Regions from separate parts of the Streptomyces sp. NPDC092369 genome, predicted to be linked through region 3. Evidence: riboswitches for the same ligand, from Rfam matches in the RefSeq annotation. Region 3 holds a riboswitch; each other region holds the start of a gene.

Region 1 (10,584 bases), on a different contig from region 3:
TTCGACGCGGGGACGACCCCGCGAGCGGCGTACACCCCCACCCGTGTTCCCCCGCACGGACTGCCCCCTCGCGCTCCGGGAGTGACCTTTGGCCACGGCAGACACCGGCACCGCAACCACAACCCCCGCCTCAGCCCCCCACGCACCCCTAGCCACCTCCCCGCCGGCGGCCCCGCCCCCGGTACGCCCGATCCCGATCCGCCCACCCGCGCAGCCGGGCCCGTCGACACAGGAACGTGCGGCGAGGCCTCCGGCGGTTGAACAGGAGACAGTGCATCCCGTGTCGGGGCCCGCCGGTCCTTCGGAACCTGGGCGCGTGGGCTCTCGGGGATCCGGGCTCGCTGGTCCTCCGGGACCTGGCCCTGCGGGGTCCTCGGAATCCGAGCTCGCCGGTCCTTCGGGGCCGGGGCCCGCCAGGCCTCTAGGACCTGGGCGCGCGGGCTCTCGGGGATCCGGGCTTGCTGGTCCTCCGGGACCTGGGCCTGCGGGGTCCTCGGAATCCGAGCTCGCCGGTCCTTCGGGGCCGGGGCCCGCCAGGCCTCTAGGACCTGGGCACGTGGGGTCTCGGGAATCCGGGCACGTCAGTCCTTCGGAATCCGTGCTCACCGGTCCTTCGGAACCTGGGCGCGTGGGGTCTCCGGAATCCAGGCTCGCTGGTCCTTCGGGACCCGGGCCCGCCAGGCTTCCAGGACCTGGACCCGCGAGGTCTCCGGGATCCGTGCTCGCTGGTCCTTCGGGGCCCGGGCCCGCCAGGCTTCCAGGACCTGGGCCCGCGAGGTCTCCGGGATCCGTGCTCGCCGGTTCGTCGGGAACCGGGCACACAGGGTCCGCGGAATCCGGGCACGCGTCCCCAGCCCCGCACGCACACCCCCAGGCCGCCGCCACCCTCATCGGATCCGTCCAGCGGGCGATGCGGCTCCTGGAATGCGTCGCCGACCACCCGCACGGAGCCCCCGCCAAGCAACTCGCCCGCGAGACCTTCCTGGCCCTCCCGACGGCGTATCACCTGCTGCGCACCCTCGTGCACGAGGGCTATCTGCGCCGGGACAAGGGCCTGTTCTTCCTCGGTGACGCGGCCGAGCGGCTGAGCAGCAGCGCGGCCCAGCAGAAACGTCGCAGCACGATCGTCGACGCGCTGGCCCACTGGCGGGACGAGATCGGCGTGCCCGTGTACTACGCGGTGTACCGGGACGGCGAGATCGAGGTCATGTGCGTATCCGACACCCCGGGCAATCCCGCAGTCGAGGAATGGGCCGACTTCCGCGAGACCGCGCACGCGCACGCGATCGGGCAGTGCCTGTTGTCCCAACTGGACGAGGACGCCCGCCGCGACCACCTCAGGCGCTACCCCGTGCAGTCGATCACCCCGTACACCGTCCGTGACGACCACACCCTGCTGAGGCGGCTGGAACGGACGCGGCGGATGGAGCCGGTCGTCGAGCGGCAGGAGTACGCGCTGGGCACGGTCTGCGCCGCGATCCCCATCACGGTGGGTGCGACGGCGGCCACGATGGCCATTTCCCTGCCCTCGCACCAGGCCGATCGGCTGGCGGCCGCGACCCGGCAACTGCAGAGCGAAGTAGGGCGGTTGCTGGGGTCCCTGGCGATCTCTATCAGTATCTGAAAACTCACTCCTTGTGATCTGTCGCCTACTTTAAGCAAGATGCCAGCAGTGTCAGAGCGATCATTCCTGGCCAATCGGTGGCATATGACGGGGTAGTGACGGGGTAGGCGATGCGCGAGTCCGTACAGGCAGAGGTCATGATGAGCTTCCTCGTCTCCGAGGAGCTCTCCTTCCGTATCCCGGTGGAGCTGAGTTACGAATCCTGCGATCCCTATGCCGTGCGGCTGACCTTCCATCTGCCGGGTGACGCCCCGGTGACGTGGGCCTTCGGCCGCGAGCTGCTGATCGACGGGGTGGGCCGGCCGACCGGAGAAGGGGACGTACGGGTCTCGCCCGCCGACCCCGACTCCCTGGGCGAGCTGCTGATCCGGCTTCAGGTCGGCGGCGACCACGCGTTGTTCCGGTCGTCGACGGCGCCGGTCATCGCCTTCCTCGACCGCACGGACAAGCTGGTGCCGCTGGGCCAGGAGGGTTCGCTCGCCGACTTCGACGCTCATCTCGACGAGGCGCTGGACCGGATCCTGGCGGAGGAGCAGAGCGCGGGCTGATCGGGTGTCTCGGGGTCGGGGCGTGCGGTGGGTGGCAAGCGTTCGGACAGTGCGGCGCTCCGGGGTTGTGCAGTAACGCTTCTTCTCCGTCCCCTGCCCCCTTGCTGCCTGCCGGCGGAGGGCCCGCGACCGTCGTGGCAGCGCCACCAGCCCCCCAGCCCTACCAGCCCCACCAGCCCCGCCCGTCCGCTCGGCCTGCCTACGAAGGCCGTGTTTCTCGGCCGCTCAGCGCTTGCGGCGGCGGCCGTGTCCGGTGCGGGTCTGGATGGGGGCGGTGTCGGTGGTCACGTGGTTCGGGGCGGGCGCCGGGCCGCTCGGGCCCGTGGGCGCCACCGTGGCCGTCGCTCCGGCCTTCTCCGCCGTCGGGCGGTCCGCCGAGACCACCAGGGCCGCCAGGAGCGTGGTGACCGGCACCGAGGCGACCAGGCCGATCGAGCCGACCAGGGTGCGCACGATCTCCTCCGCCACCAACTCGCTGTTGGCGACCGCCCCGACGCTGCTCTGGGCGATGGAGAAGAGCAGCAGCAGCGGCAGCGCGGCGCCCGCGTAGGCGAGGACGAGCGTGTTGACCACGGACGCGATGTGGTCGCGGCCGATCCGGATGCCCGCTCGGTACAGTCCGCGCCAGCCCATCGAGGGGTTGGCCTCGTGCAGCTCCCACACCGCCGAGGTCTGGGTCACCGTCACGTCGTCGAGGACACCGAGCGAGCCGATGATGACGCCCGCGAGCAGCAGACCGCTCATGTCGATCGACGGATACAGGCCATGGATCAGCCCGGTGTTGTCGTCGGTGTTGCCGGTGAGCGCGGCCCAGCCGATGAACTGCGAGCCCAGGACGCCGATCAGCACCAGGGAGATCAGCGTGCCCAGCACCGCCACGGATGTCCGGGCGGACAGGCCGTGGCACATGTAGAGGGCGATCAGCATGATGGCGCTGGACCCGATCACCGCCACGAGCAGCGGGTTCGAGCCCTGGAGGATCGCGGGCAGGATGAAGAAGTTCAGGATCATGAAGCTGATCGCCAGCGCGACCAGGGCCATGACGCCGCGCAGCCGCCCCACCACCACGACGGCGAGCGCGAAGATGCCGGCGAGCACGCCCATCGGGATCCGGCGGTTCACGTCGGTGACCGAGTACTGCAGGTCCTTGGGCGCCGAGGGCTCGTAGGCGACGACGACCTTCTCGTCCTTGTGCAACTGCCGGGACTGGTCCGGCTGCACGATCTCGGTGAACGCGCGGCCCTTGTCCTTGCCGGTGTCGACGCGGATGGTCGCCTTCTTGCAGGTGCCGTCCTCCTCCTGTTGGGCGGAGCTGCCCTCGGCGGTGGAGGTGTCCCCGGTCGACGACCCGGACGAGGCGTTCACCGACTTGCAGCTCACGCTCTGGATCTTGGTGACCGTCGCCTGCTGGGTCTGCCGGTCGAAGCCGACGCCGGTGCGCTCGTGCGCGGGGGCGCCACCGGGCCACAGCACGACGAGCCCGACCACCACGGCCGCGGTGAACGGGATCAGGATCGCGGCGATGACCTTGCGCAGGTGCTTGGAGACGGGGGCCGCGGGGCCGTGGCTGTGACTGTGCCCGTGACCCCCGCCGGAGCCGGAGCCGTGCCCGTGTCCATCGCCGGGATTGGGCTCATGCCCGTGCCCGTGCCCGTCACCTGGACCCTGGCCGGGACTGTGGTCGTGCCCGGCGCCGTGACCATGGTCGTCCCCGGCGCCATGACCGTGGCCGTGCCCGGCGTCCGAGTGGGGTCTCCGGTCGGGCCCGCCACCCGAGGGGGGCCGCTGACCGCGCCCGTCGCCCGAGTTGGGCCGGGGGCCTTGCCCTCCGCCGAAGAGGCTTCCAGAACCTTCGCTGAAGTCGTCACCCGAATTGGGGTCGAAACCACCGCCGTATCCACGGCTGTTGCCGTCGCCGTACCCCCGGCTGTCGGCGCCCCCGTCACCCCTGGCGGCGCCGTCGTGCCCTGCACCCCCGCCGTATCCACGGCCCCCGCCGGGGCCGCGACCGGGGCCACGACCGGGGCCCGGGCCGCGGCGCGGGTCCGGTGGCGGGTAGGGAGGCTGATTCGTGGTGGTCACCGCCCGATCATCGCAAGAACGAAAGAGGCCCTCTGTTCACCGCGCCCGAATTGACGCTAGCGTGGAGGCACCTTTGCACACGCGGGAGCTCGGAGCACCGGGCTGAGAGGGCGCTGACCTCCGTCCCAGCGATGTTTCACGTGGAACGTCAGTCGACGAAGTTCGAGTCGAGTGATGTTTCACACGAAGCGTCGACAGACGGAAGCCGCTGCGTCGACCGCTGAACCTGTTACCGGGTAATGCCGGCGTAGGGAGTAGGTCTCATGACCATCAAGGACGCACGCACGCCTGTCTCCAGCCAGGACGAACAGCCCATAGAGGGCCAAAAGTCCACGGAGACCGGGAAGTCCATCGGCTGGCACAAGGGGTATGTCGAGGGCTCGCGCCCCGATCTGCGCGTGCCGGTCCGTCAGGTGCACCTCACCAACGGGCAGTCGGTCACCCTGTACGACACCTCCGGCCCGTACACCGATCCGTTCGTCGACACCGACGTCCGCCGAGGACTGGCGCCACTGCGCGAGAACTGGGTCATCGCCCGCGGCGACACCGAGGAGTACGCGGGTCGTCCCGTCCGCCCCGAGGACGACGGGATCAAGCACACCTCGCCGCGGGGCGGTCTGCGCAACCTCGACGCGGTCTTCCCCGGCCGACCGCGCCAGCCGCGCCGCAGCCGCGACGGCAGCGCGGTCACACAGCTCGCCTACGCGCGACGGGGCGAGATCACACCCGAGATGGAGTACGTGGCCATCCGGGAGAACGTCGAGCCCGAGGTGGTCCGCGAGGAGATCGCGGCGGGCCGCGCCGTGCTGCCGGCCAACGTCAACCACCCGGAGATCGAGCCGATGATCATCGGCAAGCGGTTCCTGGTGAAGGTCAACGCCAACATCGGCAACTCCGCGGTCACCTCCTCCATCGAGGAGGAGGTCGAGAAGATGACCTGGGCGACCCGCTGGGGCGCCGACACGGTCATGGACCTGTCCACCGGCCGCAACATCCACACCACCCGCGAGTGGGTGCTGCGCAACTCCCCCGTCCCCATCGGCACGGTGCCGCTCTACCAGGCGCTGGAGAAGGTCGACGGCCGGGCCGAGGAGCTGACCTGGGAGATCTACAAGGACACGGTCGTCGAGCAGGCCGAGCAGGGCGTGGACTACATGACGGTCCACGCGGGCGTGCGCCTCCCGTACGTCCCGCTGACCGCCAACCGCAAGACCGGCATCGTCTCGCGCGGCGGCTCGATCATGGCCGCATGGTGCCTCGCGCACCACAAGGAGTCGTTCCTGTACGAGAACTTCGAGGAGCTGTGCGAGATCCTCGCCGCCTACGACGTCACGTACTCGCTGGGCGACGGACTGCGGCCCGGCTCGATCGCGGACGCCAACGACGAAGCGCAGTTCGCGGAGTTGAGGACTCTCGGGGAACTCAACACGATCGCGAAGCGTTTCAACGTACAGACCATGATCGAGGGCCCGGGACATGTCCCGATGCACAAGATCAAGGAGAACATCGACCTTCAGCAGGAGATCTGCGATGAAGCTCCGTTCTATACGCTCGGCCCGCTGACCACGGACGTCGCGCCCGCGTACGACCACATCACCTCCGGCATCGGCGCGGCGATGATCGCCTGGTGGGGGACGGCGATGCTCTGCTACGTCACGCCCAAGGAGCATCTCGGTCTGCCCAACCGTGACGACGTCAAGACCGGCGTCATCACCTACAAGATCGCCGCCCATGCCGCCGACGTCGCCAAGGGACACCCCGGCGCGCAGGACTGGGACGACGCGCTGTCCGACGCCCGCTTCGAGTTCCGGTGGGAGGACCAGTTCAACCTCGCCCTGGACCCGGTCACGGCACGGGAGTTCCACGACGAGACGCTCCCGGCGGAGCCGGCCAAGACGGCCCACTTCTGCTCGATGTGCGGGCCGAAGTTCTGCTCGATGAAGATCAGTCAGAGCATCACAGCCCAGTTCGGTGGTACTGCGGCGGCCGGGGCGACCGCCGAGGAGGTCGCTGAGGGGATGCTGCAGAAGTCGAAGGAGTTCGCGGCGAGCGGGAACCGCGTGTACCTGCCGCTGGCGGACTGACGTCCGTGGATTGGCGCTGTCCCGGAGGGCGAGTGCCTTCGGGACAGCGCCATCGTGCGTTCGGGGACGAGGGGGAGGCGGAGTCTTGATCGTTGTGAAGGTGACGGCCGAGGCACAGTCGCTGGCGTGGGACGGCGATGATCTGGTCGACGTGGTGGGTGGTGGTCGCCGCTGGGGTCCGGACGGCGTGGAGCACAGTGGCCCGGTCGTCCGTAGCTTTCCCTTCGACCGGAGCGTCGTCTCCCCGTCCGGCCGCTACTCCGTCGTCTACGCCGAGCGCGGTACCAAGGCCCTGCTGCTCGAGGGTGACCGGCTCGTCCGTGAGCTGAACCGCAGTTACTACCAGGCCGATGTCTTCGACTATCCGGTGGCGCTGGGGGTGTTGCGGGACGGCCGCGAGGTTCTGGTGCACTGCCCGGAGGAGTACAACGTCCTGGAGATCGAGGACGCGGAGTCGGGAGAGCGGCTCACCGAGGGCGAACGCGATCCGAAGGACGTCTTCCACTCGCGACTGGAAGTGAGCCCGGACGGGAGACACCTGCTGTCGGCCGGATGATTCTGGCATCCGTACGGGATTGTCGAAGTCTTCGACCTGGCAGGTGCGTTGACGGACCCTGCCGTGCTCGACGGCAATTGTGTGCTGCCCTCGGACGCGGGCATCGACGATGAGGTCGTCTCGGCCTGCTGGCTCGATGGCGACCGCATGGCTGTGGCGACCGGGGAGCCGGCTCACGACGACGAGGGGTTCCTTGTCACAAGCCCAGGGCAGTTGGGCGTCTGGTCGCTCTCCGCGAGCCGGTGGATCCATCGCAGCCGGGTCGATTTCTGCGTCGGCACTCTGATCGCGCGCGGCGACACGGTCGTCTCGCTGTACGGGCATCCCCGGCTGATCGATGTCACGACGGGTGCCGTGGTGGCGGAATGGCCCACGGTGGAGGTGCCCCGGAGAGACGGCAGCTACGGGGTCACGCACATTCCGACGCCCGTCGCCGCCCTGCACCCGGACGGCACCCGCCTGGCCGTGGCCCAGCCGGAGAGCATCGCGATCATCGCACTGCCGGAAAGGGAGGAGTCGCAACTGCCGACCCAGGACTGAAGCTGCCTTCGATGAAGGCCTCCTGCCGATCGCCGACCGGGGCCGACCGTCCGGGCCCGACCCCCACCCGCCTGTCGGTCATTCGGCCGACACCGGATCGGATCCGCGCTCCTACGCTGAACCGCGTGGACTGGAAACTCCTGCTCAACCCGGCCGCCGGTCGGCTGCTCAAGGTCAGCAGTCTGATCGCGTTCGTGCTCACCTGGGCCGCGGACCTCGCCCTGCTCGACAGATGTGCCGATCCCTACGGGTCGCCCACCACCTGGCTGCCCGTGTACGTCACCGGTCCGCTGGTCGGGCTGCTCGCCCTCGGTCTGCCGCGCTCGGCAGGACTGGTCAAGCGGGTCGTCGCCGCGGTGGCGATCTCGCTCGCGACGACCGTCTGGACCATGGTCGAGCCCTCCGGCCTGGAGTGGTGGGGGGCGCTGGAGACCGCCGGGCTGCTCGTCCTCGTCGTGCACACCACGGGGCACGCCTGGCGGCCGGGGCTCGCGACCGCGTACACCCTCACCGTGACCGTGGCGATTCTCGCGGTGCCGCTGCGCAGCGGATCACGCGGGGCGTTCGCCGCCGGCGGTTACGTCCTGACCATCGCCCTGGCGATCTGCGTCGTCATCGGCTGTGCCATCCGCTCCCTGGAGGTCCGCAGGGAACGCGCCGTGCACGACGTACGCCAGGCCGAACGCCTGGCACTGGCCCGCGATCTGCACGACCTGATCGCCCATCACATGACCGGCATCATCGTCCAGGCCAACGCCGCGCTGACCATCAAGGCCACCGCCCCCGACAAGGTGGAGCCCATCCTGCGCGAGATCACCCGGTCGGGGACGGAGACCCTGGAGTCGATGCGCCGCCTGGTGCGCGTCCTGCGTGAGGACAACCACGCGGCCCTGCGCCCCGGCGACCTGCTCACCGAACTCGCCGACCTGGTCTCCGCCCACTCCACCGCCGCGGGCGGGGGCACACCGGCCCAGTTGGAGGTCACGGCGGCGGCCCGTACCGCCCGGCTCAGTCCCGAGGTCGAAGTCTCCGTGCAGCGGCTGGTCCAGGAGGCCCTCACCAACGTCCGCCGCCACGCCCCGGGCGCCCGCACCACCGTCCACCTGGACGTCGACCGTGCCTGGCTGGAGGTGACGGTCACCAACACCGTGCCCGGTCACCGGGCCGCCGTACCCGCCGGTGGTCGCGGCGGTTTCGGTCTGCTGGGTCTGCGCGAACGCGTCGAGGCCCTGGACGGCACGCTCAGCACCGGTGCCCTCCCCCACGGCGGTTGGCAGGTCCAGGCCGCCTTCCCTCTGGCCGTGCCTGCCGACAGCACCCTCCAGGCCGACCGGCCCGGGCGCTGACCCGCCGGCCGTCACCGGGGCCGGTGCACCGCCCCGTGCTCCCACGCCCACGCGGCGACCTCCACCCGGTTACGGGCGTCGAGCTTGGCCTGAATGCGCGCCAGATACGTCTTCACCGTCGACAGCGACAGAAACAGCTCGTCACAGATCTCCTGATTCGTCCGCCCCACCGCGACCAGCCGCACGATGTCCAGTTCCCGCCCGCTGAGCCCGCCGACCCCCGCGTCCTCCGGCGCCGACCCCCGCTCGTTCTCCTCCAGCCGCCGCAGCAGCCGCACCGTCACCGCGGGCGACACCAGCGCGTCCCCCCGGGCCGCGGCCTGCACCGCCTCCACCAACAGCCCGGGCGAGGCGTCCTTGAGCAGAAACCCGCACGCCCCGTCCCGCAGCCCGATCCGTACGTAGTCGTCCTGGTCGAAGGTGGTGATCAGTACCACGTTCAGCGGATCGGCCACTCCCGGTCCCGCCAGCTGCCGCACCACGTCCAGCCCGTCGAGGCGGGGCATGCGGATGTCGGTCAGCACGACGTCCGGGCGCAGCCGGCGGGCGAGTTCGACGCACTGGACACCGTCGGCGGCTTCCCCGACGACGTCGATGTCCGGCTGCGCCCCGAGGATCAGAGCGAACCCGGTGCGTACCAGTTCCTGGTCGTCGGCGATCACCACAGTGATCCGTGTATCGGCCACTGCCTGTTCCTACCACGGCGTGAGCGACGCTCGCGTCGACCGTGCCCACGCTTCTCGTGCGCGGCTGTCGGTCATTCGGCCGACAGAACGGGTGTTCGGCTTGCGCTCCCCCGAAGGGGTATGTCGAGGCGGAGGGCGCAAGCCGAGGGTTACTCCGGCTGGTGGTCCGGGCCTCCGAAGTCCGGACTGGTGTAGTCCGGGCTCGTGAAGCTCGGGCGTGGACCGGCGGCCGGGCCGTCGTCCGGACTGCTGAAACCCGGGCGGTCGTAGCCGAGGTGCGGGATACGGCCGGTCGGCGCCGACGGTGCCGTGGGGTGCAGGGCCACGGCGGTGCCGGGGTCGGCCAGCGCGTCTCGCAGGAAGGGCAGGATGCCGCGCTCCAGGAGGGCCTCGCGCCAGGCTTCCCTGGCTCGGGTCACCTCCTCGCCGAGTTCGCCGTAGAGGCCGGTCTCGAGCGAGGGCCTGTTGCGCAGTGCGGTGAGCAGCAGCCCGACGGCGGCGACGAGGATCGCGGCCGCGGTCATGGCGCCGAACACCCATCCGGCGGTGAGCATGGTCTGGGCGAAGGCCGGCTCGGGGGTGATCATCTTGAGGATGTAGCCCACGAGCAGGAAGATCGCCGCGGCCGTGCCGGCGAGGACGGGAGTGAGGACCGCGGCGACGGCGACGGCGCCCGCCCCTTCGGCTGCCTCTCCCAGGGTGGTGGCGAGCCCCATCGCGCCCACGCCCGACTCGGCCGAGCCGGTCTCGTGGGTGGACGACGGGGTGGACGACGCCGGCTGGCGCAGTTCCTCGCGGACCTTCACGTAGTGCTGGTACTCGGTCGCGGCGGCCACCGTGATGAGGGCGGTGGCGTTCAGCGCCATGGTGCGCAGCTGTTCGGGGTTCAGCCGCTGTCCGACAGCGGCCAGTTCCGGGCGGGTAGGGGCGGAGCGCAGCGCCTCGTCGAGGATCCGCTCGTACTCCTGGCGGTCCTCGCTGTGCAGGTGCTGCGGAACGCTGTTCATGTGCATCCCCCGATGCTCCGTAGGGCTTGGGGCTCGCATGCCAACGAGCCGTCGGGCAGAAACGGAGGGGAGCCTGCTACGGATAAGCCGATGGTAGAGCGGCGACGGCAC
Region 2 (10,584 bases), on a different contig from region 3:
CCGTCAGGTTCGACTCCCTCAGCTACGGCGAGGTCATCACCCGCGACCTCAAGGTCGCCGACATGACCGCGATCACGCTGTGCCGCGACAACAAGCTTCCGATCCTGGTCTTCGAGCTTCTGGCCGAGGGCAATATCGCCCGCGCCGTCAAGGGTGAGAAGATCGGCACCCTGGTGGGTGAACAGGGCGGCCGGGACTGACGGGCAACACCACCCACGGACCCTGACCGGGGGATGGACAATGTCCTGCCGGTCGGGAACCGTGCAGAAAGAAGACGCGACGCAGCCGGCCGCCGCCCCAACAAGGAACCGCAGCCGGGCCTCACTCAAGACACGCAGGAGCAAGTGGTGATCGAAGAGACCCTCCTCGAGGCCGAGGAGAAGATGGAGAAGGCCGTCGTGGTCGCCAAGGAGGACTTCGCCGCGATCCGTACCGGTCGAGCGCACCCGGCGATGTTCAACAAGATCGTGGCCGACTACTACGGTGCGCCGACGCCGATCAACCAGCTGGCTTCGTTCTCCGTGCCGGAGCCGCGCATGGCCGTGGTGACCCCGTTCGACAAGACCGCCATGCGCAACATCGAGCAGGCGATCCGCGACTCGGACCTGGGCGTCAACCCGAGCAACGACGGCAATATCATCCGGGTGGTGTTCCCCGAGCTGACCGAGGAGCGCCGCAAGGACTACATCAAGGTCGCCCGCACCAAGGCCGAGGACTCCAAGATCTCGATCCGCTCGGTGCGCCGCAAGGCCAAGGACACCATCGACAAGCTGATCAAGGACGGCGAGATCGGTGAGGACGAGGGCCGCCGTGCGGAGAAGGAGCTCGACGACACCACGCACAAGTACGTCGCCCAGGTGGACGAGCTCCTGAAGCACAAGGAAGCGGAGCTGCTCGAGGTCTGATGAACGACTCTTCCTGGGGGGCGCCGCCGCAGACCGGGTACTGGGGGCCGTCCGACCAGGGGCCTGTCCAGGGGGCTGCCCCGGCGGGTCCCGCCTACGATGCGCCCAAGGCGCAGCAGACTCGCCCCATGCCCATCGTGCCCGACGGACCCGCGTACGGCGGAGACCAGGATGACGACCGGGGGGCCGCTCACACGGGCGGTCCCTTGTTCCGCGACGAATCGCCGCAGGCGCAGCCCTACGCCGCGCCGCAGAATCCGGAGCCCATGTCCGACGCCCCGCAGCCGGCGCCCCGCCCGCAGAAGAAGAGCGCGGGACGCGACCTGGGTGCGGCCATAGGAGTCGGCGTCGGGCTCGGTGCCGTGATCGTCGCGTCCCTGTTCGTCGTCAAGGCCGCCTTCGTCGGGGTGATAGCGGTCGCCGTCGTCGTCGGCCTGTGGGAGCTGACCAGTCGGCTCCAGGAGCGCAAGGGCATCAAGGCGCCCCTGGTCCCGCTGGCGCTCGGCGGCGCGGCGATGGTCGTCGCCGGGTATGTCCGGGGCGCCGAGGGCGCCTGGGTCGCCATGGCGCTCACATCGCTCGCCGTCCTCGTATGGCGTATGACGGAGCCGCCGGAGGGCTACCTCAAGGACGTCACGGCGGGCATCTTCGCGGCCTTCTACGTGCCGTTCCTGGCCACGTTCGTCGCGATGATGCTGATGGCCGACGACGGGGCCTGGCGCGTCCTGACGTTCCTGGTGCTGACCGTGGTGAGCGACACGGGCGCGTACGCCGTCGGCTGGCGGTTCGGCCGGCACAAGCTCGCGCCGCGCATCAGCCCCGGCAAGACCCGCGAGGGGCTGTTCGGCGCGGTGACCTTCGCCATGGTGGCGGGGGCGCTGCTCATGCAGTTCCTGATCGACGACGGCACCTGGTGGCAGGGCCTGCTGCTGGGCCTCGCGGTCGCGGCCACCGCCACGCTGGGCGACCTCGGCGAGTCGATGATCAAGCGGGACCTCGGCATCAAGGACATGGGCACGCTGCTGCCGGGCCACGGCGGCATCATGGACCGCCTGGACTCGCTCCTGCCGACGGCTCCGGTGGTGTGGCTGCTGCTGGTGCTGTTCGTGGGGTCCGGCTGACGGATCGAACCGCCGGAGCCCCCGCCTGCTCGTCGGGCGGGGGCTCCCGTGTGTTCTACGGGGGTTCTACGAGCAGACGTCCTTGAACTCGTCGGCCGCCTTGTCGATCGCGTCGGAGTCGGGGTGCTCGCCGTGCAGCACGGCCTTGTTGTAGTCCGCGATCGCCTTGTTCAGGTCGCGCACGGCCTTGCCGACCTCGCTGTCGTCGGTCCTTACCTCGATCTCGTCGAGCTGCTGGGAGTCGGGCGTCTCGTGGATCGCCCTGAGGCCGTCGACGAAGTCGTCGTAGGTCCGTGCGCAGTCCAGCGAGTCGCCGAGGGCATCCGGGTCGTCGGGGTCGCACCCGGTGGCGAGCCCGACGGTCAGGGCGACGGCTGCCACGGCGGAGGCGATGGTGGTGATACGGCGTCGGCGGCGGAGGTCGGCGGCCATGGACGGTCCCCTCGTGGAAGGCTCGGGTGCTGCTCTGTGGGCTCCACGATTCCGGGGGGAGGGGTGCCGGGACGATGACGTAGGCACCCGTATCCACAGTGGAGCGGGCTACACCGGGGGATCTGCGACACTGGATGGGTTATGCCTGCACCCGGAGAACTCACTTTCGTAGCCCCGCGCGGAGCCAAGAAGCCGCCGCGGCATCTCGCCGATCTCACTCCCGCCGAGCGCAAGGACGCCGTGGCCGAGGTCGGGGAGAAGCCGTTCCGTGCCAAGCAGCTCTCGCAGCACTACTTCGCGCGGTACGCGCACGACCCGGCGGAGTGGACCGACATCCCGGCCGGCTCGCGGGAGAAGCTGCGGGACGCGCTGCTGCCCGAGCTGATGACGGTCGTGCGGCATCTGTCGACGGACGAGGGCACCACCCGCAAGACGCTGTGGCGGCTGTTCGACGGGACGCTCGTCGAGTCGGTGCTGATGCGGTACCCGGACCGGGTGACCATGTGCATCAGCTCGCAGGCCGGCTGCGGGATGAACTGTCCGTTCTGTGCCACCGGGCAGGCGGGGCTCGACCGGAATCTGTCCAGTGCCGAGATCGTCCACCAGATCGTGGACGGGATGCGGGCGCTGCGGGACGGAGAGGTGCCCGGCGGGCCGGCGCGGCTGTCCAACATCGTCTTCATGGGGATGGGCGAGCCGCTCGCCAACTACAAGCGGGTCGTGCAGTCCATCCGCGCGCTCACCGATCCCGCCCCCGACGGGCTCGGGCTGTCGCAGCGCGGGATCACCGTGTCGACGGTCGGGCTTGTGCCCGCCATCCACCGGTTCGCCGACGAGAGCTTCAAGTGCCGGCTCGCGATCTCGCTGCACGCGCCCGACGACGAACTGCGCGACACCCTCGTCCCCGTGAACACGCGGTGGAAGGTGCGCGAGGTCCTCGACGCCGGGTTCGAGTACGTGCAGAAGAGCGGGCGCCGGCTGTCCATCGAGTACGCGCTCATCAGGGACATCAACGACCAGGCCTGGCGCGGGGACCGGCTGGGCCGGCTGCTGCGGGGCAAGCCCGTGCACGTCAACCTGATCCCGCTGAACCCGACCCCGGGCTCGAAGTGGACCGCGTCCCGGCCCGAGGACGAGAAGGCGTTCGTCGAGGCCATCGCGGCGCACGGGGTGCCGGTCACCGTCCGGGACACCCGTGGTCAGGAGATCGACGGGGCCTGTGGCCAGCTGGCGGCCACCGAGCGGTAATCTTTACTCCGTACGTACATCTTCATATGCGACATCTTCATATCCGACAGGGGAGCGCGACAGCGCTGAGAGTGCGGCAACCGGGCCGCAGACCCTCTGAACCTCGCCCAGGTCATTCTGGGTAGGAAGTTCGGTCATCACTGTGAACAGCAAGAAGTACTGGGCTGCCGTCGTCTGCCTCGGTCTCGTCACGCTCTGCGCGTGCGGATCGTCCGACGGCGGCAGCGGCTCGTCCGCCGGCTCCAAGACCGTCACGCTCGTCAGCCACGACTCGTGGGCCGTCTCCAAGAGCGTGCTCCAGGACTTCGAGACGAAGTCCGGGTACAAGGTGCGGGTCCTCAAGGACGGCGACGCCGGACAGGCCGTCAACAAGGCCATCCTCACCAAGGACAACCCCCAGGGCGACGTCTTCTTCGGCGTCGACAACACCCTGCTGTCCCGAGCGCTGGACAACGGGCTGTTCCAGCCGTACGAGGCCAAGGGGCTCGGCCAGGTCGACAGCGCGTACCAACTCGACGCCGGCAAGCACCGGGTGACGCCCATCGACTACGGCGACATCTGCGTCAACTACGACAAGAAGTACTTCGCCGACCACAAGCTGGCCCCGCCCACGTCCTACGACGATCTGATCAAGCCCGCCTACAAGAACCTCCTCGTCACCGAGAACGCGGCCACCTCCTCGCCCGGCCTCGGCTTCCTGCTCGGCACGGCCGCCAAGTACGGCGACGACGGGTGGGAGGGCTACTGGAAGAAGCTCAAGGCGAACGGCGTCAAGGTCGTCGACGGCTGGGAGCAGGCCTACAACGAGGAGTTCTCCGGTTCCGCCGGCGGCAAGAAGGCCAAGGCCGACCGGCCGCTCGTCGTGTCGTACGCCTCCTCGCCGCCCGCCGAGGTCATCTACGCCGACCCCAAGCCGACGACCGCGCCGACCGGGGTCGCGACGGGCACCTGCTTCCGGCAGATCGAGTTCGCGGGCCTGCTCAGCAACGCGAAGAACACCGCGGGCGGCAAGGCGCTCATCGACTTCCTGGTCTCCAGGGAGTTCCAGGAGGACATGCCGCTGAACATGTTCGTCTACCCGGTGCTCAAGGGGGCGGCCGTGCCCGCCGAGTTCACCGAGTACGGGCCTGCCGCGAAGGATCCCGAGACCGTGGCCCCCGACAAGATCGCCGCCGACCGCGACCAGTGGGTCAAGTCGTGGACGTCACTCGTACTGAAGTAGCCGGCCCCGCGGTTCGCGCGGGCCGTACGGGGAACGCGGCGCGGCTCGGGCTCATGGCCCTGCCCGTCGCGTTCTTCGGCGTCTTCTTCGCCTGGCCGGTCGCCGCGATCGTCGCGCGCGGCCTCAAGGTCGACGGGGTATGGCAGTTCGGCCGGATCGTCGACGTCCTCGGGCAGTCCGACATCCGGCACGTGCTGTGGTTCACCACCTGGCAGGCGCTCGCCTCCACCGCGCTCACGCTGGCGATCGCGCTGCCCGGCGCTCACGTGTTCGCCCGCTACGACTTCCCCGGCAAACACGTCCTGCGCGCGGTCGTCACCGTCCCCTTCGTGCTGCCGACGGTCGTCGTCGGCACGGCGTTCCTGGCGCTGGTCGGGCGCGGCGGACTCCTCGACGAGCTGTGGGGCGTACGCCTGGACACGACCGTCTGGGCCATCCTGCTCGCGCACGTCTTCTTCAACTACGCGGTCGTCGTACGGACCGTGGGCGGGTTGTGGGCGCAGCTGGACCCGCGGCAGGAGGAGGCCGCCCGGATGCTCGGCGCCTCGCCGCTGCGGGCCTGGCGCAAGGTCGTGCTGCCCGCGCTGGCGCCCGCGGTGGCCGCCGCCGCGCTGATGGTCTTCCTGTTCACCTTCACCTCCTTTGGGGTGGTGCAGATCCTCGGCGGACCGACCTTCTCCACCCTGGAGGTGGAGATCTACCGGCAGACCTCCGAGATCTTCGACCTCTCCACGGCCGCCGTCCTCACGATCGTGCAGTTCGTCGCGGTCGGCGCGATCCTCGCCGTGCATGCCTGGACCGTACGGCGGCGGGAGACCGCGCTGCGGCTGGTGGACGCGTCCGTGACGGCGCACCGGCCGCGCGGGGCCCGGCAGTGGGCGCTGCTGGCCGGTGTCCTCGCCACCGTCCTGGTCCTCCTCGTGCTGCCGCTGGCCGTGCTGGTGCAACGCTCCCTGGACGCCCCGGACTTCGGCTACTACCGGGCCCTCACCTCCGACGACGGCGGGACCTTCCTCGTCCCGCCGATCGAGGCGGTCGGCAACTCCCTCGGATACGCCCTCGCAGCGACCGGGATCGCTGTACTGATCGGAGGTCTCGCCGCCGCGGCCCTCGCCCGGCGGGACGCCGGCCGGCTGGTGCGGGGCTTCGACGCGCTGCTGATGCTGCCGCTCGGGGTGTCCGCGGTGACCGTCGGGTTCGGCTTCCTGATCGCCCTGGACGAGCCGCCGTTGGACCTCCGGAGCAGCTGGGTCCTGGTGCCGCTGGCCCAGGCACTGGTGGGCGTGCCCTTCGTCGTACGGACCATGCTGCCCGTGCTGCGGGCCGTGGACGGGCGCCTGCGGGAGGCGGCGGCGGTGCTCGGGGCCTCGCCGTGGCGGGTGTGGCGCGAGGTCGATCTGCCGCTGGTGCGGCGGGCGTTGCTGGTCGCGGCCGGGTTCGCGTTCGCGGTGTCGCTGGGCGAGTTCGGGGCGACGGTGTTCATCGCGCGGCCCGACAACCCCACGCTGCCGGTCGCGGTGGCGCGGCTGCTCGGACGGCCCGGCGACCTCAACTACGGCCAGGCGATGGCCCTTTCGACGATTCTGATGGTGGTGTGCGCGGTGGCGCTGCTGATCCTTGAGCGGCTCCGCACGGACCGGACGGGGGAGTTCTAGATGCCGTCGGACATTCGGCCGAACATTCCGCTGACGCCGAACATGCCGCTGAGGCCCAGCATGCTGCTGAGCCTTGAGGACGCGACCGTGCGGTTCGGTGAGCGGGCCGTGCTCGACGCCGTCGGCCTCGATGTCGCCGAGCACGAGATCGTGTGCGTGCTCGGGCCCAGCGGCAGCGGCAAGTCGACGCTGCTGCGGGCGGTGGCGGGCCTGCAACCCCTCACCGCCGGACGGGTGTTGCTCGACGGGCACGACCAGGCGGGGGTGCCGGCGCACCGGCGGGGCGTGGGCCTGATGTTCCAGGACCACCAGCTGTTCCCGCAGCGGGACGTGGGCGGCAACGTGGCCTTCGGGCTGCGGATGCACGGCGCCTCGAAGAGCGAACAGGCGGAACGGGTACGGGAGTTGCTCGACCTCGTCGGACTGCCGGGCGCCGGGCGTCGGGCCGTTGGCTCGCTCTCCGGCGGCGAGCAGCAGCGTGTTGCGCTCGCCCGTGCGCTGGCGCCCCGGCCACGGCTGCTGATGCTGGACGAGCCGCTCGGACAGCTCGACCGGTCCCTGCGGGAGCGGTTGGTGGTCGAACTCCGGGAGCTGTTCGGCCGGTTGGGCACCACCGTGCTCGCCGTGACCCACGACCAGGGCGAGGCCTTCGCGCTCGCCGACCGGGTCGTGGTGATGCGGGACGGGCGGATCGCGCAGTCCGGTACGCCCCTTGAGGTGTGGCAGCGGCCGGTGGACGAGTTCGTGGCCCGCTTCCTCGGCTTCGACAACGTGGTCGAGGGCACGGTCGCCGGGCAGTTCGCGGTCACGCCCTGGGGGAAGCTCCCCGTTCCCGACGGCGCCCGACAGGGGTCGCGCACGCTCCTCGTACGGCCCGCCGGCGTACGCCTGTTGCCCGCCGACGAGGGGCTGCGCTGCACGGTGACCGCGCGCACCTTCAAGGGCACCCATGTCGCCGTGCACCTTCAGCCGGCGGACGCGCCCCGGCTGGAGGCGGCGTGCGCGCTGCGGGAGGCGCCGGAGGTGGGGGACGCGGTCGGGGTGGAGTTCGACCCGGCCGAAATCGTCGTACTCGGCTGATCGCCGCATCCGTAGGGTGCGGGGCATGACGCTGCTCGCACATGACCGCTACTGCGCCGAGATCGCCCACCAGGTGGCCGGGTTGAGAGCCGTGGTGACATCCGGCGCCGACCTGGCCGCTACCGTACCCACCTGCCCCGACTGGTCGCTGGAACAGCTCGTACAGCATGTGGGCGTCGCCCTGCGCTGGACGGAGCACATGGTGCGTACGCGGGCCCAGGAGCCCGTCCCCGGCGAGCGGGTGCCCGGGATCGGCGGCCCCGAGGCGCGCGGGGACGCCGCCGCGCTGGACGCGTGGCTCGCCGAGACCGGTGAGCTGGTCGTGGGCACGCTGCGGGAGGCCGGGCCGGACACGAAGGTCTGGGGATGGGCCGGAGCGCTCGACGCGGGCTTCTGGGCCCGCCGGATGACCCACGAGATCACCGTCCACCGCGTCGACGCCACGCTCGCCGCCGGGCTGCCCTACGAGGTCGCGCCGGAGGTGGCCGCCGACGCGATCGACGAGTGGCTGGAGATCGTGACGTACATCCAGCGCACGCGACCGCACCCGGCGGCCGAGGAGTTGCGCGGACCGGGCCGCCGCAGTCTCCACCTGCACGCCACCGACACCGCCCCCGAACTCGACGCCGAGTGGCTGGTCGAGCTCACCGAGGACGGGGTGTCCTGGCGGCGCGGCCACGAGCGCGCGACCGTCGCCCTGCGCGGGCCGCTCACCTCCGTGCTCCTCGGCTTCTACCGTCGGCTGCCGCTGGACAGCCCGGAGTTGGAGGTGCTCGGCGAGCGCGAGCTGCTGGAGTTCTGGCTGGAGCGGGCGACGTTCTGAGCCGGCGGCCCGCCTCGGATGCCGGGACGCGCCTCAGGCGCGGTGGCATGCCGCGGGCACGGTGACATGCCTGTGGCCCGCCCCCTCGGTGTTCCGGGGACGGGCCACACGCGTGACCTACGGGAGGCGTCAGCGACCGCTGTTGGCCCCACGACGGCGCATGCCGAAGAAGACGGCTCCGCCACCGACGACGACGAGGGCACCGGCGACACCGGCGATCATCGGGGTGTTGGAGTTGGCACCGGTCTCGGCGAGGTTGGAGTCACCGGCCGCCGGGGACGGCGCGTTGCTCGACGTGTCGGCGGGAGTGGTGGTGCTCTCCGACGGCGACGGGGTCGGGCTCTCGGACTCCTCGGCCGGGGGAGTGGTCTCCTCCGACGGCGGCGGCGTGGTGGCCGGCGGGGTGGTCTCGTCCTTCGAGCAACCGGCGGACGGGGTCTTCAGGTTGTCCGCGATGTCCTTGTCGACGATCGGGTGTTCCTTGTCCTTCCCGGCCGTGACGTGGATGCGGTACTCCGCGTTCGGCGACCAGTCCTCGTTGAAGGTGATGGTGACACCTTCACGGGAACCGACGACGTCCTGCTCCCCGACCTGCTTGGAGTCGGCGCCGTTGTTCTCGAGGAACACGGTGATGGTCGCGGGGGTACCGGAGGCGTCCTTGTCGGTGACGGTGATGACGCCCTTGCTGCCGTCGCACTTGGCTTCGGCGGAGAACTCACTGATGTTGCAGGCGAGCGCGTTGCCGGCAACACCCAGCGCGAGAGCGGTGGTGGCGGCGGCAACGCCCAGGACGCGCGCTGAACGGCGTGCGGTGCGGCGAGATATGGACACGTTTGCCCTTCACGGATGAGCAACTGCGGGGGGCTTGAAAGAGAACCGGGGCGACGTGGCGACGAGACTTCACGTTCCCCAGGGGACTCACAGGTCTATAAGCGTTCCATAAGGAGTGTCAATGCATATGCACACTTGGTGCGTTGGCTTTGCCTTCTTATTAACCTGCGAGACGTTTCAAGGCCTCCGGAGCCTCCTCGATCCGGTCAACGAGGGCGATACGGGACTCCATCGACCGTTCCCGGGCGAGCGCCCGCAAGAGGGGCCACGCCGGCAACCGCTCGGTCCAGTGCGCCCGATCGACCAGCACCATGGGGGTCGGTTCACCGCGTGACTCGTAGTAGTTGGGCGTCGCGCTGTCGAAAATCTCCTGTACGGTCCCGGCGGCGCCCGGCAGGAAGATCACGCCCGCGTTGGAGCGGGCCAGCAGGCCGTCCTCGCGGGTGGCGTTCGCGAAGTACTTGGCGATGTGCGAGGCGAACGGGTTCGGCGGCTCGTGGCCGTAGAACCACGTCGGGATGCCGATCGAGTGGTTGCCCTTGGGCCAGCGGGTGCGCACCTCGAAGGCGCGCCGGGCCCAGTCGGTGATCGAGGGGCTGAACGACGGGGAGGCGGCCAGCAGTTCGCACGCCTCGTCCAGCACGGCGTCCTCGTAGGGCGCCGCGTAGGCGCCCAGGTTCGCCGCCTCCATCGCGCCGGGCCCGCCGCCGGTCGCCACGGTGAGGCCGGCGCGGCTCAGCTCACGGCCGAGGCGCGCGGCACCGGCGTACGCGTCCGTCCCGCGCGCCATCGCGTGGCCACCCATCACGCCCACCACCCGCGTCCCGCGCAGGAGTTCGTCGAGGGCGTCGGAGACCGAGTCGTCGTGGACGGCGCGCAGCATGGACGCGTATATGTCGCCGTCGGCCTTGGTCCGCTGGAACCAGGCGTACGCGAGCGCGTCCGGGGTCCGCTCGTACCCCTTGTCGAGCGAGGCGAACAGCTCGTCGGGCGTGTAGAGGCGGCCGCGGTAGGGGTCGAAGGGCAGGTTCGGGACCGGCGGGAAGACCAGGGCGCCGTCGGCGCGGACCTTCGCGGCGGCCTCCTCGCGCATCGGGCAGCCCAGGAAGACGGCGCCCGCGGTGTCCGTGGTGAGCAACTCCCGCGTACGGTCCGTCAGATCGACGGCCTGGACGCGGTGTCCGGCGAGGGTGCCGCGAGCTGAGACGGCCGCGTCGAAGTCCTCGACCGTCTCGATCTCGCGTTCGTCGTGGGGGGCCGCATGGGC
Region 3 (10,584 bases):
GCGCCGGCCCGGCACTTGTCGACGAAGTGCTCGACATCACTGTCCCAGTCGTCGGAGCGCGGGTGCATCTCCGGGAAGGCGGCGACGCCGACGCAGAAGTCGCCGGACTCCTTGATGAGCCGCACCAGTTCGGCCGCGTAGGTCAGGCCCCGCGGGTGCGGCACCCACTCGGCCATGGGGTCGCCGGGCGGATCGCCGCGCACCGCGAGGATGTTGCGGATCCCCGCGTCGGCGTACTGGCCGATGATGTTGCGCAGTTCGGCGACGGAGTGGTTGACCGCGGTGAGGTGGGCGACCGGGGTGAGCGTGGTGTCGGCCTCGATCTGCTGGGTCTCCTTGACGGTGCCCGCGCGGGTGGAGCCGCCGGCGCCGTACGTCACGGAGACGAAGTCCGGGGCGACCGCCTCGACCCTCCGCAGCGCGCCCCACAGGTTCCGCTCCCCCTTGGGGGTCTTCGGCGCCGAGAACTCGAACGAGTACGTCGTCTTGCCGGACGCCAGGATGTCGCGCACGGTGCGTGCGTGGTCCGTCCTGGTGGATGCGGTTCCGAGAGCCATACCCGCAGGTTAACCAGGGGGCGGCGGTCACCCAACCGGATGCCGGATATTTGCCCGGATTGTCTGCCGGTTGTCCACCCATCGGACAACCGAACGGACACCCGGGCAGGCAATCGGGCGGGCGACCGGGCAACGGCCGGGCGGCCCCGCGGTCTCCCGCGGACCACCCGTCCCCTCACGCCTCCCGCAGCCGCTTCGCGAACTCCGCCGCCGCTGCCCCGGGATCGTCGGCCTCGGTGATCGCCCGCACGACGACCACCCTGCGGGCGCCGGCCGCCAGCACCTCGTCGAGGTTGCCGAGGTCGATGCCGCCGATGGCGAACCAGGGGCGGTCTGTGCCGAGGGCGGCGGTGTGCCGGACCAGGTCGAGTCCTGGGGCGTGCCGGCCGGGCTTGGTGGGGGTGGGCCAGCAGGGGCCGGTGCAGAAGTAGTCGACGCCCTCCTGGACGGCGGCGGCCTCGGCCTCCGGCTCCGCGTGCGTGGAGCGGCCTATGAGGACGTCGTCACCGAGGATCGCGCGGGCCGCGGGGACCGGGAGATCGCCCTGGCCGAGGTGGAGGACGTCGGCACCTGCGGCATGGGCGACGTCCGCGCGGTCGTTCACCGCGAGGAGCCTGCCGTGCCGGGCACAGGCCTCGGCGAGGACCGCCAGGTGCTCCAGTTCCTCGGCCGCCTCCATGCCCTTGTCGCGCAACTGCACGATGTCCACGCCGCCTGCCAGCACGGCGTCGAGGAACTCCGGCAGATCGCCCTGGCGCTTGCGGGCGTCCGTGCAGAGGTAGACACGGGCGTCGGCTAGCTCTGCGCGTGCGGTGTCGGACATGTGCGGGTCCCTCCCGGGGTTCGGCGGCATGCGGTGCGGAGCGGCGACCGTCGGACGAGGTCGCCGCCGCGCACCGAGGCCGCGGTCGGCCACGGCCGTGGCCCCTTGCCCGCCCCGGCCCGTCGGTCAGTAGTGCCCGTCAGACGGCGAGCGCCTGGGCGCGGCGCTTCACCTCCGTACCGCGGTTCTCGGCGAGGGCCTGTGCGGGGGTGCCGGGCAGGCTCGGGTCGGGCGTGAAGAGCCACTCCAGCATCTCTTCGTCCGTGAAGCCGTCGTCCCGCAGCAGCGTCAGGGTCCCGGTCAGGCCCTTGACGACCTTCTGCTCGACCGTGTCGATGAAGGCGGCGGGGACGTGCAGCGCGCGGTTCTCACCACGGCGTACGGCGATGAGCTGGCCGTCCTTGACCAGCTGCCGCACACGCGTCACCTCGACGCCGAACTGCTCGGCGATGTCGGGGAGCGTGAGCCACGCGGGGACGAGAGCATCGATCTTTGCGTCAATCTCGGTCACGACGACAAGCCTGCCATCCCGGACTGACAGTCGGAAGCCAGCCGCCTTCCACCTGCGGTTTTCCAACGGCCTCGGGCCGACGCACTCTCCGGACCGACACAGCTCCGGACCGGCGCGGCTCCGGACCGACGCACTCTCCGGACCGGAGCTGCTCCGGACCGGCAGGACCCCGGAAAGGGCAGGACCCCAGACCGACACGGCCTCAGACCGACACGGCCTCAGACCAACGCGGCCTCAGACCAACGCAGCCTTCAGCGGGCGCCCCGCGTCCGCGAGTAGTCCCGGGTCCATCTCGGCCCCCGCCTCGATCAGCCGCCGCCCCTGCGCCAGGTCCCGCGGCCTGCCCACCGCCAGCAGGGCGACCAGGCGGTTCTCGCGCAGCCAGCACACCGACCAGGCGGGTCCGGACGGGTCGCCGCGCCACAGCAGCGTGTCGGCGGACGGGTGGTGGCCGGCGTACTGGACGAAGCGGCCGAACTGCTCCGACCAGAAGTACGGGACGGGGTCGTACACCACGGGCGCCTCGCCCACGATGTTCGCGGCGACCGTGCGCGGGCCCTGGAGGGCGTTGTCCCAGTGGTGGACCAGCAGGCGCTCGCCGTACCGCCCCGAGGGGAAGGACGCGCAGTCGCCGACCGCGTAGACGTCCGGCGTGGAGGTGCGCAGGCGGTCGTCGGCGAGGACCTCGCGGTGGGCGCCGAGTGCGATGCCGGAGCCGGTGAGCCAGCCGGTGGCGGGACGGGCGCCGATGCCGACGACGACCGCGCCCGCGGGCAGCCGGGAGCCGTCGGAGAGGACCACCTCCCCGGGCTCGACGCGCTCCACGCGTGCGTGCGTACGCAGCGTGACGCCCGCGTCGGCGTACCAGGCGGCCATCGGCTCCGCGACCTCGGCGGGCAGCGCGCCCGCGAGCGGCCGGTCGGCGGCCTCGACGACGGTCACCGCACAGCCCGCCTCGCGCGCGGCGGTGGCGAACTCCGCGCCGATCCAGCCCGCGCCGACGACCACGATGTCGTGCTGCCGGGCGAGCACCGGGCGCAGCCGCTCGGCGTCGTCCAGGGTGCGCAGCAGGTGCACGCCGGGCACGCCGTCGGTGCCGGGCAGCCGGATCGGTTCGGCGCCGGTGGCCAGGACCAGGACGTCGTACGGGACCGGTCCTGCCTCCGTGTCCAGTTCCCGGTCGGCGGGGCGGACGCCCAACACCTCGCGGCCCAGGCGCAGTTCGATGCCGAGCGCCTCAAAGTCGACGTCGAAGGCGGAGCCCTCGGCCTTGCCCAGCAGGACGGCCTTGGACAGCGGCGGCCGGTCGTAGGGCTGATGGGGTTCGGCGCCGAGCACGGTGACAGCGCCGGTGAAGCCCTGTTCCCGGAGGGCGACCGCGGTCTGCACCCCGGCCATGCCCGCGCCGACGACGACCACGCGCCGCTTCGGTGACGCGCCCTCTTCCCGCGTCCGCTCGCTGTCCCGCGTCTGCTCGCTCACCTGATCACCATAGACACCTGACAAATCGTCAGTCAGGAGTCGTGCTCAGTGACCTGCTCCACAACACTCGTCCCGCTGCCCGCCGCCGACTCCCATTCCCAGGTCTCCTCAAGGCGCACGCGCCCGTCCCGCGTCTCCACCACCGTCGACACGCAGTGCCCCGAGGCCGTCGTCCCGTCCGTCCTCAGCTGCACGTACCGGAAGTCCAGCCGGTCACCTGACCGAGTGCCCACGAGGTGCCCGCGCACGACGTCGCCGCCCGCGTACTCGGCCCAGATCTCGCCGTCCTTCTCGTGGTAGGTGAAGCGGGTGCGGGTACCCACCTGACCTGCGGACTGGTCGGCGACGGGGGCGAGGACGAGGCCGTCCAGCGAGCGGGCCATGGCGGAAGGCTCCCTTACAGAGGCGCGGAATCAAGGGCTAGGCTGGCCAACGTACAAGCACTCGCGGGAGCCCGGACGCACCGGGCTGAGAGGGAGGCTGGCGGCCTCCGACCGTACGAACCTGATCCGGGTCATGCCGGCGAAGGGAGGGGCTGGACGCCCATGTCGTCACGTACGTCAGACGTCCTCGTCATCGGGGGCGGAATCATCGGCCTGGTCACGGCGTGGCGGGCCGCGCAGCGCGGCTTCGCGACGGCCGTCGTGGACCCCGAACCCGGCGGCGGGGCCGCCCAGGTGGCCGCCGGCATGCTGGCCGCCGTCACGGAGCTGCACTACGGCGAGCAGACCCTGCTGGGCCTGAACCTCGCCTCGGCCCGCCGCTATCCCGACTTCGCGGCCGAGCTGACCGACCTCACCGGCCACGACCTCGGCTACCGCCGCTGCGGCACGCTCGCCGTCGCGCTGGACGCCGACGACCGCGCCCATCTGCGCGAACTGCACGCCCTGCAACGGCAGTCGGGCCTGGAGTCCGAGTGGCTGTCGGGGCGCGAATGCCGGCGCCTGGAGCCGATGCTCGCGCCGGGCGTGCGCGGGGGTCTGCGTGTCGACGGCGACCACCAGATCGACCCCCGGCGCCTGGCAGGCGCGCTGGTGACCGCCTGCGAGCGGGCCGGCGTGACCTTCCACCGCACCTGGACCGAGCGCCTGCGGGTCGTACGGGACCGGGCCGCCGGGGTCACCACCGCGGACGGCACCGAACTGGACGCGGACCAGGTCGTGCTGGCCGCCGGCAGCCTCAGCGGGCGGCTCGCGGGGGTGCCGGACGAGGTGCTGCCGCCGGTGCGCCCGGTGAAGGGCCAGGTGCTGCGGCTCACCGTGCCGCGGCGCTACGCGCCCTTCCTGAGCCGTACCGTGCGCGCGATGGTCCGCGGCAGCCACGTCTATCTGGTGCCGCGCGAGAACGGCGAGCTGGTCGTCGGCGCCACCAGCGAGGAGCTGGGCTGGGACACGACGGTCACCGCGGGCGGGGTGTACGAGCTGCTGCGGGACGCGCACGAGCTGGTCCCCGGCATCACCGAGCTGCCGCTGACGGAGACCCGCGCGGGACTGCGCCCCGGCTCCCCCGACAACGCCCCGCTGCTCGGCCCGACCGCCCTCGCCGGGCTGCTGCTGGCCACCGGGCACTACCGCAACGGCGTGCTGCTGACCCCGGTCACCGGCGACGCCCTGGCGCACGCCCTCGCCACCGGTGAACTCCCGGACGAGGCCCGCCCCTTCACCCCGAAGCGTTTCGCGCTCCTGGAGCAGCCCGCATGAACATCTCCGTCAACGGGGAGTCCCGGGAGTTCGCTCCCGGCACGGCCCTCGACACCGTCGTACGCGCCCTCACCCCGGCCCCCTCGGGAGTGGCCGCCGCCCTGAACGAGACCGTCGTCCCGCGCGGGCAGTGGTCCTCGACGTCCCTCGCCGAGGGGGACCGCGTCGAGGTCCTCACCGCCGTCCAAGGAGGCTGACCCATGGCCGACGACCCCTTCGTCCTCGGCGGTACGTCCTTCACCTCCCGCCTGATCATGGGCACCGGAGGCGCCCCCAGCCTGGACGTCCTGGAACGGTCGCTGGTGGCCTCCGGCACGGAGCTCACGACGGTCGCGATGCGCCGCGTGGACCCCTCGGTGCACGGCTCGGTGCTGTCGGTCCTGGACCGGCTCGGCATCCGGGTGCTGCCCAACACGGCCGGCTGCTTCACCGCGGGCGAGGCCGTCCTCACCGCCCGCCTCGCGCGCGAGGCGCTCGGCACCGATCTGGTCAAACTTGAAGTCATCGCCGACGAGCGCACCCTGCTGCCCGACCCGATCGAACTGCTCGACGCGGCCGAGACCCTGGTCGACGACGGCTTCACGGTGCTGCCCTACACGAACGACGACCCGGTCCTCGCCCGCAAGCTGGAGGACGTCGGCTGCGCGGCGGTCATGCCGCTCGGCTCGCCCATCGGCTCCGGGCTCGGCATCCGCAACCCGCACAACTTCCAGCTGATCGTCGAGCACGCGCGCGTGCCGGTGATCCTGGACGCGGGCGCGGGCACCGCCTCGGACGCGGCGCTCGCGATGGAGCTGGGCTGCGCGGGTGTGATGCTCGCCTCGGCGGTGACCCGCGCGCAGGAGCCCCAGCTGATGGCCGAGGCGATGCGGCACGCGGTGGAGGCGGGGCGGCTGGCCCGCCTCGCGGGGCGCATTCCCCGGCGCCATTTCGCGGACGCCTCGTCCCCGACGGAGGGGCTGGCGCGGCTGGATCCGGAGCGCCCCGCGTTCTGAACACACGTTCGAGCATGGCCGGAATCCGGTGGGACGTCCGTCACAGCTCGGCTGCAGTAACGCCCCGAAATCGCCCGAACCGAGAGGCCTGTCGGTCCCGGCTCGTACACTCACCTGCGTGGATACGACCCTTCAGGACCCTCTGGTCGGGCAGGTGCTCGACGGGCGCTACCGCGTGGACGCGCGGATCGCGGTCGGCGGGATGGCCACGGTCTACCGGGCCGTGGACACCCGCCTCGACCGCGTGCTCGCGCTGAAGGTGATGCACCCCGCGCTCGCGGCCGACGTCTCGTTCGTCGACCGGTTCATCCGCGAGGCCAAGTCGGTCGCCCGGCTGGCCCACCCGAACGTGGTGCAGGTCTTCGACCAGGGCGCCGAGGGATCGTACGTCTATCTCGCCATGGAGTACGTCGCCGGCTGCACCCTGCGCGACGTGCTGCGCGAGCGCGGGGCGCTGCAGCCGCGCGCCGCCCTGGACATCCTGGAGCCGGTGCTGGCGGCGCTCGGCGCCGCGCACCGCGCGGGGTTCGTGCACCGGGACATGAAGCCGGAGAACGTGCTCATAGGGGACGACGGCCGGGTCAAGGTCGCCGACTTCGGGCTCGTCCGTTCCGTGGACACGGTCACCAGCACCACCAACGCCGTCCTCGGCACCGTCTCCTACCTCGCGCCCGAGCAGATCGAGCGCGGCACCGCCGACCCCCGCGTCGACGTGTACGCGTGCGGTGTCGTCCTGTACGAGATGCTGACCGGCGAGCGCCCGCACTACGGCGACTCCCCCGCCACCGTCCTCTACAAGCACATCCACGAGGACGTGCCCCCGCCCTCGGCCGTCGTGCCGGGTCTGGCGTACGAGCTGGACGAGCTGGTCGCCACGGCCACCGCCCGCACCCCCGAGCTGCGCCCCTACGACGCGGTGGCGCTGCTCGCGCACGCCCGTGAGACGCGCGCCGCCCTCCGCGAGGACCAGCTCGACGCGATCCCGCCCCAGGCGCTCACGACGGACCGGGACATCGCCGAGGACCGTACGAGCGTGATCCCGCGCTCGCTGACCGTGCCACGCCGGCTGCCGGTGAACGAGGACGAGGAACGGCGGGACCTGCACCACACCAGCGTGCTGGCCTCGCCCCCGCCCCTGCCGCCCAGGCGGCGCACGGGCCGCGGTGTCCGGCGCGGGCCGCTCGCGATCGTCGTCGCGATCCTGCTGGTCCTCGGCGTCGGCACGGGCCTCTGGTACATCAACTCCGGCCAGTTCACCAAGGTCCCGGCGGTGCTGGCGAAGACACAGGTCCAGGCGAGCGAGCAGCTCAGCGACGCCGGTCTGGACCTCGGGTCGGTCAAGCACGCCTACAGCGACACGGTGAAGCGGGGCACGGTCATCAGCACGGACCCCGTGCCCGGCACCCGGATCCGCGACAACGCCTCGGTGTCCCTGACGATCTCCGACGGCCCGGAGATCGTGCCGGTCCCCTCGCTGAAGGGCTACGCCCTCGACAAGGCGAAGGCCCGGCTGAAGACGGACGGCCTCGAACCGGGCATGGTCACCCGGGAGTTCGACGACGACGTCCCCAAGGGTGCCGTGATCTCCACGGACCCGGCGGAGGGCACCGAGCGGCACGCCGGCGCGGCGATCGCGCTGAAGGTCAGCAAGGGCAGCGCGGTCGACGTCCCGGACGTCACCGGCGAGGACTTGGACGACGCGAAGGCCGACCTGGAGGAGGCGGGCCTGAAGGTCGAGGTCGCCGCCGAGCGGGTCAACTCCGAGTACGACGAGGGCCAGGTCGCCGCGCAGACCCCGGAGGCCGACAGCCAGGCCGGCGAGGGCGACACGGTGACGCTGACCGTGTCCAAGGGCCCGGAGCAGGTCGAGGTCCCGGACGTCACCGGCGACAGCGTCGACGACGCGAAGCAGGCACTGGAGGACGCCGGCTTCCAGGTCGACGAGGACCGTGGTCTGCTCGGCCTGTTCGGTGACACCGTCAAGAGCCAGTCCGTGGAGGGTGGGGAGACGGCGCCCAAGGGGTCGACGATCACCATCGAGATCCGCTGATCATCGCGGGCGGCCCGGCGCAGGACGAGGGCCGCCCGCCCAAGGACGCGGTGCCGGAACGGGTCGTACCGCATGACACCCTGGACCGGTGAAGAGCCCGTTCCCCTCCCGCAACCCCGTCGGCGGTCACGTGCCCGTGGCCGGCGGTCTGAACTCCGTAGGGCTGTCCTACGCCCGTGAGGTGCAGGCCGAGACCGTGCAGGTCTTCGTCGCCAACCCGCGCGGCTGGGCCACGCCGGACGGCAATCCGCGCCAGGACGAGGAGTTCCGCGCGGCCTGCGAGGCCGAGTCGATCCCGGCGTACGTCCATGCCCCGTATCTGATCAACTTCGGCTCGCACACCGAGGCCACCGCCGAGAGGTCGGTGGAGTCGCTGCGGCACTCGCTGCGCCGGGGGCGGGAGATCGGGGCGCTCGGCGTGGTCATGCACACGGGCAGCGCGACCGGGGGCCGGGAGCGGTCCGTGGCCCTGCGTCAGGTGCGCGAGCACATGCTGCCGCTGCTCGACGAACTCACCCACGACGACGACCCGTTCCTGCTGCTGGAGTCGACGGCCGGACAGGGTTTCTCGCTGTGCTCGCGGACCTGGGACTTCGGGCCGTACTTCGAGGCGCTGGACGCGCACCCGAAGCTGGGCGTCTGCCTGGACACCTGCCACATCTTCGCGGCGGGCCACGACCTGACCGGCCCGTCCGGCATGCACCAGACCCTCGACCTGCTGGTGGACACCGTCGGCGAGGGCCGCCTCAAGCTGATCCACGCCAATGACTCCAAGGACGTCGTGGGCGCGCACAAGGACCGGCACGAGAACATCGGCTCCGGCCACATCGGCGAGGAGCCGTTCCGCGCGCTGACGACCCACCCGGCGACCGAGGGCGTTCCCCTGGTCATCGAGACACCCGGCGGCAAGGAGGGCCACGCGGCGGACGTGGAACGGCTGAAGAAACTCCGGGACGCGTAGCCGGCGCGACCTGTCGGAAATACCCCCTGGGGGTATACGGTTCCCGCGTGAGGCAGGAACCGCTACCTGACGTTGGGGGCACTCATGGAGCACGAGGCACACGCACACCACGACCAGCAACGCGACCAGCACCACGGCCACGAGCAGCACCACGGCCATGACCAGCAGCACGACCACGGCCGGCACGAGCATCAGCACCAGCCGACCGGCGGCGCCAGTTGGCAGACCGCCGTCCAGGCCACCCTCCACTGCCTCACGGGCTGTGCCATCGGCGAGGTGCTCGGCATGGTCATCGGCACGGCGTTCGGCTGGGGAAACCTGCCGACCACGATCCTCGCGATCGTCCTGGCGTTCTTCTTCGGCTACTCGCTCACCCTGCGCGGAGTGCTGAAGGCGGGCCTCGGCTTCCGCGCCGCGTTCCGGGTGGCGCTGGCCGCCGACACCCTGTCGATCGCGGTCATGGAGCTGATCGACAACGGCGTCATCGTGCTGTGGCCGGACGCGATGGACGCGGACCTGGCCGACGCGTTGTTCTGGGTCTCGCTGGCGCTCTCCCTGGTGATCGCCTTCGTGGTCACCGTGCCGGTCAACAAGTGGATGATCGGCCGGGGCAAGGGGCACGCGGTGGTGCACCAGTACCACCACTGAGCGTCAGACCTCGGGCCCGTCCCCCAGCTCCTCCTGATAGGAGTACCGCTGCTCCCGCCACGGGTCACCGACGTTGTGGTAGCCGCGCTCTTCCCAGAAACCCCGGCGGTCGGCGGTCATGTACTCCACGCCGCGGACCCATTTGGGTCCCTTCCATGCGTACAGATGGGGGACGACCAGGCGCAGCGGGAAGCCGTGCTCCGCGGTCAGCAGTTCGCCGTCCTTGTGGGTGGCGAAGATCGTGCTCTCGGCGGCGAAGTCGGCGAGGCGGAGGTTGGAGCTGAAGCCGTACTCGGCCCAGACCATCACATGCGTGACCGCCTGCGCGGGCGGGGCGATGTCCAGGATCGCCCGGGCGGGAATGCCGCCCCATTCGGCGCCGAGCATGCTGAACTTCGTGACGCAGTGCAGGTCGCCCACGACGGTGTCGTACGGCAGAGCCGTGAACTCCTCGTGGTTCCAGCAGTGTTTCTCGCTGTCCGCGGTGGCGCCGAAGACCCGGAACTCCCAGCGCTCGGGCCGGAACTTGGGGACGGGGCCGTAATGGGTGACCGGCCAGCCGCGTTGCAGTCGCTGACCCGGCGGTAGCTCGAAGTGGGCCGCTTCACCGCTTCCCCGCTGCACCGACTGACCCATGCCCTCCATCCTGACAGACCGGAGGCGGTGCATCGGACCAACATCCTCTCAATCCGCCCGAAATCGGACTAAGCCTGCCCTTACTTACTAAGTGAAGACTTACTGGACGATCTTCCGTTCGCGGTGCAAGGATGCGGCGCAACCCGCCAGTTCCCCTTGTTTTGGAAGGAGCCTCTGCGATGCAGGGCGACCCCGAGGTCCTCGAGTTCCTGAACGAGCAG

The links. A riboswitch is a leader RNA that binds a small molecule or an ion and turns the genes downstream of it on or off. The one in region 3 is predicted to bind thiamine pyrophosphate.
Region 1: linked by a shared signal. The riboswitch ahead of thiC (phosphomethylpyrimidine synthase ThiC) and the one ahead of thiO (glycine oxidase ThiO) in region 3 are both predicted to bind thiamine pyrophosphate.
Region 2: linked by a shared signal. The riboswitch ahead of ACIQI8_RS17750 (thiamine ABC transporter substrate binding subunit) and the one ahead of thiO (glycine oxidase ThiO) in region 3 are both predicted to bind thiamine pyrophosphate.

The regions. Positions count from the first base shown of each region.
Region 1 is NZ_JBIVQP010000005.1:229,976-240,559, reverse strand. Features, by position in the region: gene ACIQI8_RS29400 (IclR family transcriptional regulator) at 911-1,624, shown strand; gene ACIQI8_RS29395 (SsgA family sporulation/cell division regulator) at 1,735-2,172, shown strand; gene ACIQI8_RS29390 (YibE/F family protein) at 2,398-4,254, opposite strand; TPP riboswitch at 4,326-4,525, shown strand; gene thiC (phosphomethylpyrimidine synthase ThiC) at 4,518-6,338, shown strand; gene ACIQI8_RS29380 (hypothetical protein) at 6,424-6,894, shown strand; gene ACIQI8_RS29375 (hypothetical protein) at 6,943-7,434, shown strand; gene ACIQI8_RS29370 (sensor histidine kinase) at 7,560-8,780, shown strand; gene ACIQI8_RS29365 (response regulator) at 8,792-9,466, opposite strand; gene ACIQI8_RS29360 (hypothetical protein) at 9,616-10,479, opposite strand.
Region 2 is NZ_JBIVQP010000003.1:184,066-194,649, reverse strand. Features, by position in the region: gene pyrH (UMP kinase) at 1-200, shown strand, start outside; gene frr (ribosome recycling factor) at 348-905, shown strand; gene ACIQI8_RS17765 (phosphatidate cytidylyltransferase) at 905-2,026, shown strand; gene ACIQI8_RS17760 (hypothetical protein) at 2,093-2,458, opposite strand; gene rlmN (23S rRNA (adenine(2503)-C(2))-methyltransferase RlmN) at 2,600-3,706, shown strand; TPP riboswitch at 3,745-3,852, shown strand; gene ACIQI8_RS17750 (thiamine ABC transporter substrate binding subunit) at 3,849-4,928, shown strand; gene ACIQI8_RS17745 (ABC transporter permease) at 4,982-6,583, shown strand; gene ACIQI8_RS17740 (ABC transporter ATP-binding protein) at 6,644-7,663, shown strand; gene ACIQI8_RS17735 (maleylpyruvate isomerase family mycothiol-dependent enzyme) at 7,689-8,486, shown strand; gene ACIQI8_RS17730 (LAETG motif-containing sortase-dependent surface protein) at 8,616-9,317, opposite strand; gene ACIQI8_RS17725 (LOG family protein) at 9,478-10,584, opposite strand, start outside.
Region 3 is NZ_JBIVQP010000002.1:448,712-459,295, forward strand. Features, by position in the region: gene metF (methylenetetrahydrofolate reductase [NAD(P)H]) at 1-557, opposite strand, end outside; gene thiE (thiamine phosphate synthase) at 733-1,380, opposite strand; gene ACIQI8_RS11680 (Rv2175c family DNA-binding protein) at 1,520-1,891, opposite strand; gene ACIQI8_RS11685 (NAD(P)/FAD-dependent oxidoreductase) at 2,126-3,373, opposite strand; gene ACIQI8_RS11690 (hypothetical protein) at 3,406-3,756, opposite strand; TPP riboswitch at 3,810-3,921, shown strand; gene thiO (glycine oxidase ThiO) at 3,919-5,073, shown strand; gene thiS (sulfur carrier protein ThiS) at 5,070-5,270, shown strand; gene ACIQI8_RS11705 (thiazole synthase) at 5,274-6,068, shown strand; gene pknB (Stk1 family PASTA domain-containing Ser/Thr kinase) at 6,187-8,118, shown strand; gene ACIQI8_RS11715 (deoxyribonuclease IV) at 8,207-9,079, shown strand; gene ACIQI8_RS11720 (DUF4396 domain-containing protein) at 9,164-9,727, shown strand; gene ACIQI8_RS11725 (sulfite oxidase-like oxidoreductase) at 9,731-10,363, opposite strand; gene bfr (bacterioferritin) at 10,543-10,584, shown strand, end outside.